One region of the Chryseobacterium sp. JV274 genome, then DNA from elsewhere that is predicted to be linked to it. Evidence: riboswitches for the same ligand, from Rfam matches in the RefSeq annotation. Region 1 holds a riboswitch; each other region holds the start of a gene.

Region 1 (2,203 bases):
AGTATAATTGTCATTATTATTGTGGTAAATATCGTAGTTTAATAATAATCTGTCCTGTCCTAAATCAAAAGTCAATCCTGATTTTGCAAAATACCCACGTCCGTATCTGTCGGTATGACTTGTTAAAAGCTCATCCTGTTGGCCGTTCAGCATACTTTCACGGTAGTTTTGACCAACATTCAGCTGCCATCCGAAATATTTATTTCTGGCATTTAAATTAACGGAGTTGGTCGTTCTGCTTCTATACTTGTCATAATTTGTGAAAGAATAATTTCCGGAATACGTAGCAGTTAAATATTTATTGGCATTTTTGTTCGTGATGATATTCATGATTGCACCTCCGGATGTAGCCGGAAATTCAGCGCCGGGTTGAGTGATTACCTCAATTCTTTCTACAGAATTGGCAGGCATTCCTTCAAGAAAGGAGTTCAATTCATTGGATGTGATGTTCAGAGGTCTTCCGTTAAGATATACTTCCAGCATTTTTCCCTGGTACATCATTCCTGCGATGTCGGTAGATACCAGTCCAGGAAGCTTTTTTATTCCTTCCAATACGTTTCCGTTGTTCAGCTGAGGTTGCTCGGAAAAGTCAAAAATAGTACGGTCTGCCTTTTGTTCAACTGCTTTTTTAGTTTTGGTGATGACTACACCTTCAATCTGCTTTTCCTGAGGTTTGTTGTTTTTTTCCTGTGAAAAGACAAAAACAGAGCTTAATAAGGATAACGCGAAAATCGTTTTTTTCATAATGTTTTTACTGATATCCGGTTAGACGCTGAAAAAGATAATTTGTTACGCTAAAATGTTGAAAATCGAATTTTAGGTTAAATATTTTTTTATTTACGAAATAATTATATCTTTGCCGGGTAATTATCAAGAATCTCTAGATGGGATAGCAACCTGCAAAAACAAGCAAGGTGCTGCAATCGATAAGCCGGATCTTCCGGAAAAAATGTTTATCATTCTATCATTATCCCATCTTGAATTTTTGTTTTAAAGTTAAATTCAAATGTTTAAAGACAAGGGAAATCTCCTTACATCAGTTATCTTTTATTCTTCGGATCATGAAGTGAATCTTCATTATTCCCATATGTTTTCATGCCATTTCTATATGCGCATGTGTTGTTGCTTCTAGCCTTTTCTATTTCTAAAAAATAATACAAACATTTCGAACATTTATGTAACCTTAAAATTTAGGGATACGGGATTTGTATTGCTCAAAAAACAATTTTTAACAACAAAAAGTAAACAACAAATAACATGCATAATTTCAAGAAAAAAATATTTGTTCCTTCTATTGCGCTTATTTCTACATTTTATTACGCACAGACGGACACGTTACAATCTAAGAAAATAGAAGATGTAGTCATCCTTGGATCAAGAGGTTCCGGAAGATCATTGACAGATACACCTGTTCCGGTAGACATCATTAATATATCAAAAATTTTAAAACAGAGCCCGACTAATAGTATCAGCCAGGCCTTAAATTATATTGTACCCTCATTTTCATCCACTTCTCACACGGTTAACGATGGAACTGACTTTGTAGATCCTGCTCTTTTAAGAGGTTTAGGTCCGGATCAGGTTTTAGTTTTACTCAATGGAAAAAGAAGATACCAGTCTTCATTGATTAATGTTACCCTCACACCGGGAAGAGGATCTGTGGGAACCGATCTTAATGCTATTCCAGCTTTTGCTTTAGAAAAAATTGAGGTTTTAAGAGATGGAGCTTCTGCCCAATATGGTTCTGATGCCATTGCTGGAGTCGTTAACCTTGGATTGAAAAAAAGATTGGGGCTTTCCGGACAGGTGTTTTTAGGTGGATATGCTTCACCTGTTGCCAATAATTTCTCCGGAGGAGTGGATGGACAGACCATTTCTGTAGACCTTAATTATGGAGCTAAAATTGGACAGACCGGATTTTTTAACGTTACAGGTTCTGCCCAATACCGCGACCCTTATTCCAGAGCCGGAGTAAGAGAAGGAGATATTTTCAATGCCTATAATGCCATTAATTACAGAGCATTACAGGATGGAGTGAATATTGATGGGTTGTATAAAAATATTACCAATACTTCCAATACTCAGCAGATTATCAATACAATTAAACAATATGCAGGTAAGGTTGGATATTTTGCACCGGATTTTCAGTCTCAGATTTCGGGAGCAAATAGTATTTCGGACCTTCAAAAATTATTAGGTAAAG
Region 2 (2,203 bases), 710 kb from region 1:
TGCGCCAGGTAATAGTTTTCCATCTGTACCTACCGGCTTTGGATAAGCTGTCCCATATGGATTAATCCCTAATGAAGAAACAAGGTTGTCTGTTGCCATCTGAGCTGCCTGCTGAGAAGAAACTTTCCCGGATTGATATCCATTTCTCAATGCTTCCCAGTAAAGTTGAAAATACTGATCTGTATTTACCTGCTCATAGTCTTTTACCGCTCTTCCGGAGAATCCCTGACTGATATTAAAATTAACTTTCGCTTCCCCTTTCTTACCTGATTTTGTAGTAATGATGATAATCCCATTTGCTCCTCTTGAACCATACAAAGCACTTGCTGTAGCATCTTTCAGAACACTTATAGATTCGATATCGCTGGGACTGATAGAGTTCAGATTTCCATCAAAAGGAATTCCATCCACTACATATAACGGATCGCTGGAAGCGCTTATTGAACCAATTCCTCTGATTCGGATCGTGGAAACCGCACCTGGCTGGCCTGATGCACTGGTAGTCTGAATCCCTGCAACCTGTCCTTCTAATGCTTTCGTAATATTCGTTACAGGTCTGTTATTGATTTTATCGCTGGAAATTGTAGCCACGGAACCGGTATAGCTGTTTCTTTTCGCTTTTCCGTAAGCTACCACTACTACTTCATCAATCTCTTTTTCATGAAGGCTATCTTTTTTCGGCTTGGAATTCTGTGCATTTACACTGGTAATTCCCAGAAAAAAAGCAGCAACCGGAGGTATCCAAGCTTTAGAATTAAATAAAGTTTTACTAGTCATAATCAATTTTATTTATCATATATTAAAATTTAGCCCTTTGCAGAAAAGTCAGCAAAGGGCATCGATAAATACGATAAACCAAATGCTTATTTTTCCTTAAAAGGCTGAACGTAACACCTTGCCCAATGGGTAGGTTGTTAAGACTTCACGGGGTCAGTTCCCTCCATCTTTCTTTATAAGCCGATCGAAATATGTTTGCAAAGCTAAAAACTTTTAGTCTACAAAACAAGTAGACTTATTTATTTTTCATGATAAATTTTTAATAATTAACATAAAATTTTAATAAAACTCATTACAATAAGGAGTTGTAGCCGTTACCATTTATTCAAACATGACAAATATCATTATTAATAATTCAATGGAACAAATATTTGAGGACATCTTAATTTTTGTATTATTAATTGAAAAAACTTTTTAATTTTATAGGATGAAAGTTTTGATTATAAATGGGCCTAATCTCAATCTTTTGGGCACGCGGGAACCGGAAATTTATGGAAATGTTTCCATGGAAAGTTATTTGGAAAATTTAAAATCCGAGTTTCAGTCTCATGAAATACAGTATTATCAGTCCAATATTGAGGGCGAGCTTATCAACAGACTTCAGGAGGATGATTTTGATGCAGTGGTAATTAACCCGGGAGCATTTACCCATTATTCTTATGCTATCGCTGATTGTTTAAAGAATATCCGCAAGCCAAAAGTAGAAGTACATATCAGCAATATATACAAAAGAGAAGAATTCCGCCAGAAATCTGTAACGGCAGCGAATACAGATGCTGTTTTATCCGGCTTTGGAATGGATGGGTACAGATTGGCTTTATTGAGCCTGAAGTAATTTTCAGTCTATATTTTCCCACAGATAGCACAGATTCTCACAGATAATTATGTATAAAAAGAGAATAATTTATGAAGATAAAGGATAAGATTTACTGTAAAAGCATTGGCATATATTCCGGGCAATTAACGAAGAGAAAATCTTATATCGTTGAAGAAATAAATGATGAAAATATAAGAATCTGGAATGACGAAGGAAAACTGAGATGGTATTCACAATTTTATTTTAGTGCAGACAATGATCCGGAAATAATTTCTATTAACATAGATGATCCAATAGAAAATATTGAATCTGATGCCATAGAAGTAACTATTACCTTTTCCAACAAAGCAAAATACTGGATGACTTTCACTACTCCAAAGTATTTAGATAAGATATTGGACGAAGAATCTTACTTTTCTTCAAAACATTTTATGATCATAAAACATTTAACTGAAGAATCAATCAAATCAACAGTCATAAAACTTGATGAACAGGATGAATTGATTGAAAGCTGTCAAAAATATTAATAAAAAAGCCTCATCTGTGATGAGGCTTTTTATATGTTATAGAGAACTATTAGATAGTCTGTTCCTGTAACTGAGGTCCTGA
Region 3 (2,203 bases), 870 kb from region 1:
TGGGAAAACATTGTTTCTTGCCAGCTCAGCAAATACTTTATTGAAATCTTCTGCTACAAAACCGATCACAGAAACATTATTGATACTATAGATCTGAGAAACTTTTCCAGATTTTCTTTCTGCTTCAAACTCATCAATAAGACAAGCAACTGCTTTTTCTGCATCAATTTCCTGAACCAAGATAGAAATTCCGTTTTCTATGGCCTGTTGGGAAATTACTCCTACACTGATACGCGCTAAGGTAAGCGCTTTAAAAATTCGTCCGTCAATCCCGATTTCTCCCAGGAAATCTTCTCCTTCAAATTTGATGATTGATCTGTTCTTCAAAAATTTTATTTCGTTAGCATTTTTCATTACTTCTGTAAAATGTTTTTAATGATATTATTTAATTGTTGATATTCCATTAAGAAGGCATCATGCCCGTGTATAGATTGGATCTCGTGATAAGAAACATTCTTATTTTTCTCTTTTAAGTTTTCAAAACACATTCGGATTTCAGAAGCAGGAAAGAATAAGTCTGTATCTACGGAGATCATGTGCATTCGTGCCTGTATTTTATCCAGTGATGGTTCATCAGCATTAATATTCATTAAGAGATGATTCATCAGTTTGTACGCTTTTAAACTAAATCTTTCGTTTAGTGCATTACCATGATAAACCAACCAGTCTTCTGATTCCAGACATTGTTTGTCCTGGTTATATTGGTTTTGAAATCTGTCATTGAGCGACTGTGGTGTTCTATAACACAGCATGGCATGAATTCTTGCTTTCTGTAATGGTTCTTCTTTATCATTCAATAAAAATTTCTGAACCAGACATTGTGCATGAAGCCAGTCGTGTGTTCTGTAATCACAGGCAATAGGAATAAATATTTCTGCAAGATCCGGCTGCTTGGCAAGCATTTCCCAGGCAATTCCTCCTCCCAGAGAGCCCCCAATAATGGCGTATAGATTTTTGATATGTAAAGCTTCAAGCCCTTTTAGAAATATCGCAGCGATATCTGAAGGCGTGAAATCTTCATAGTCTTCAATTAAAAAATTGTCATAACCGTTTCCGGGTATATTGAAACACAGAACTGTATATTGATTGGTATCAACAATCTGATTTTCTCCTACCAATTGTTTCCACCAACCTTTTTCTCCGGATACATCTGAGTTTCCGGTAAGTGCATGATTGATTAAAACAATGGGTGCTGTAAACAGATCTTTCCCAAAAAGCTGATAGCTTAACGGGATATGGTATTCCTTTTGGGAATTGGTTTGATACGAAAGATTTATATAGTTTAATTCTGTTTTCAATTCTATTATATTTTAATACAAATACAATTGAAAATGCCACAGGAAATGGCTGAAAAGAACTTCAGTAAGTTATCTGTCCAAAATACTTTGGTAGAACGTAGCACCTTCTTTGCTTGCGCAAAGGGTTGCTAAGGTTTCATAGGGTCTAATCCCTCAACCTTTCTTGATAACATTTTCAATATTTGAATGAACGAATGATGCAAAGGTAGTTCTTTTCTTTTAATTTCAAAAAAAAAATATTTTAATATTTAAAAAAGCCCTTAAATACAAGTATTTCAAAACTATATTAATAATTGTTCAGATGAAAAAAATTGGAATTATTTTTCAAAAAAACTAACTTCGTATGGAAAAATGATGAGATATGACCGCCGAAAAAGAAAGATTACAAGATACTAAATGGAAAAACTGGGGACCTTATGTAAGCAACCGACAGTGGGGAAATGTACGTGAAGATTACAGCTCAAACGGGAATGCCTGGGATTTTACCAATCATAATAATGCTGAAAGCTATGCTTACCGCTGGGGAGAAGAAGGCATCGCCGGAATTTCTGATGTAAAGCAACTTTTCTGTTTTGCTTTTTCATTCTGGAACAAGAAAGATAAAATGGTAAAAGAACGATTCTTCGGATTGAGTAACCCTCAGGGAAATCATGGTGAAGACATCAAAGAAATCTTTTATTACCTGGACAATACGCCTACCCACAGCTATATGAAAATGGTGTATAAATATCCGATTAATGAATTTCCTTACGATGATCTTGTTATAGAAAACGGAAAACGAAGCAAAAAGGAACCGGAATATGAGATTTTCGATACCGGAATTTTTGATAACGATGAATATTTTGATATTTTCATTGAATACTGTAAAGCCGATCACAACGATATCTTAGCCAGAGTCACCGTTT

What was found. A riboswitch is a leader RNA that binds a small molecule or an ion and turns the genes downstream of it on or off. The one in region 1 is predicted to bind S-adenosylmethionine.
Region 2: linked by a shared signal. The riboswitch ahead of CHRYMOREF3P_RS15850 (SusC/RagA family TonB-linked outer membrane protein) and the one ahead of CHRYMOREF3P_RS12600 (TonB-dependent receptor plug domain-containing protein) in region 1 are both predicted to bind S-adenosylmethionine.
Region 3: linked by a shared signal. The riboswitch ahead of CHRYMOREF3P_RS16630 (alpha/beta fold hydrolase) and the one ahead of CHRYMOREF3P_RS12600 (TonB-dependent receptor plug domain-containing protein) in region 1 are both predicted to bind S-adenosylmethionine.

Annotation. Positions count from the first base shown of each region.
Region 1 is NZ_LR824569.1:2,729,813-2,732,015, reverse strand. Features, by position in the region: gene CHRYMOREF3P_RS12605 (outer membrane beta-barrel family protein) at 1-744, opposite strand, end outside; SAM-I-IV-variant riboswitch at 863-960, shown strand; gene CHRYMOREF3P_RS12600 (TonB-dependent receptor plug domain-containing protein) at 1,258-2,203, shown strand, end outside.
Region 2 is NZ_LR824569.1:3,437,138-3,439,340, reverse strand. Features, by position in the region: gene CHRYMOREF3P_RS15850 (SusC/RagA family TonB-linked outer membrane protein) at 1-777, opposite strand, end outside; SAM riboswitch class I at 861-959, opposite strand; gene CHRYMOREF3P_RS15845 (type II 3-dehydroquinate dehydratase) at 1,205-1,612, shown strand; gene CHRYMOREF3P_RS15840 (hypothetical protein) at 1,684-2,121, shown strand; gene pckA (phosphoenolpyruvate carboxykinase (ATP)) at 2,171-2,203, opposite strand, start outside.
Region 3 is NZ_LR824569.1:3,598,219-3,600,421, reverse strand. Features, by position in the region: gene CHRYMOREF3P_RS16635 (ACT domain-containing protein) at 1-354, opposite strand, end outside; gene CHRYMOREF3P_RS16630 (alpha/beta fold hydrolase) at 354-1,298, opposite strand; SAM riboswitch class I at 1,365-1,471, opposite strand; gene CHRYMOREF3P_RS16625 (MGH1-like glycoside hydrolase domain-containing protein) at 1,660-2,203, shown strand, end outside.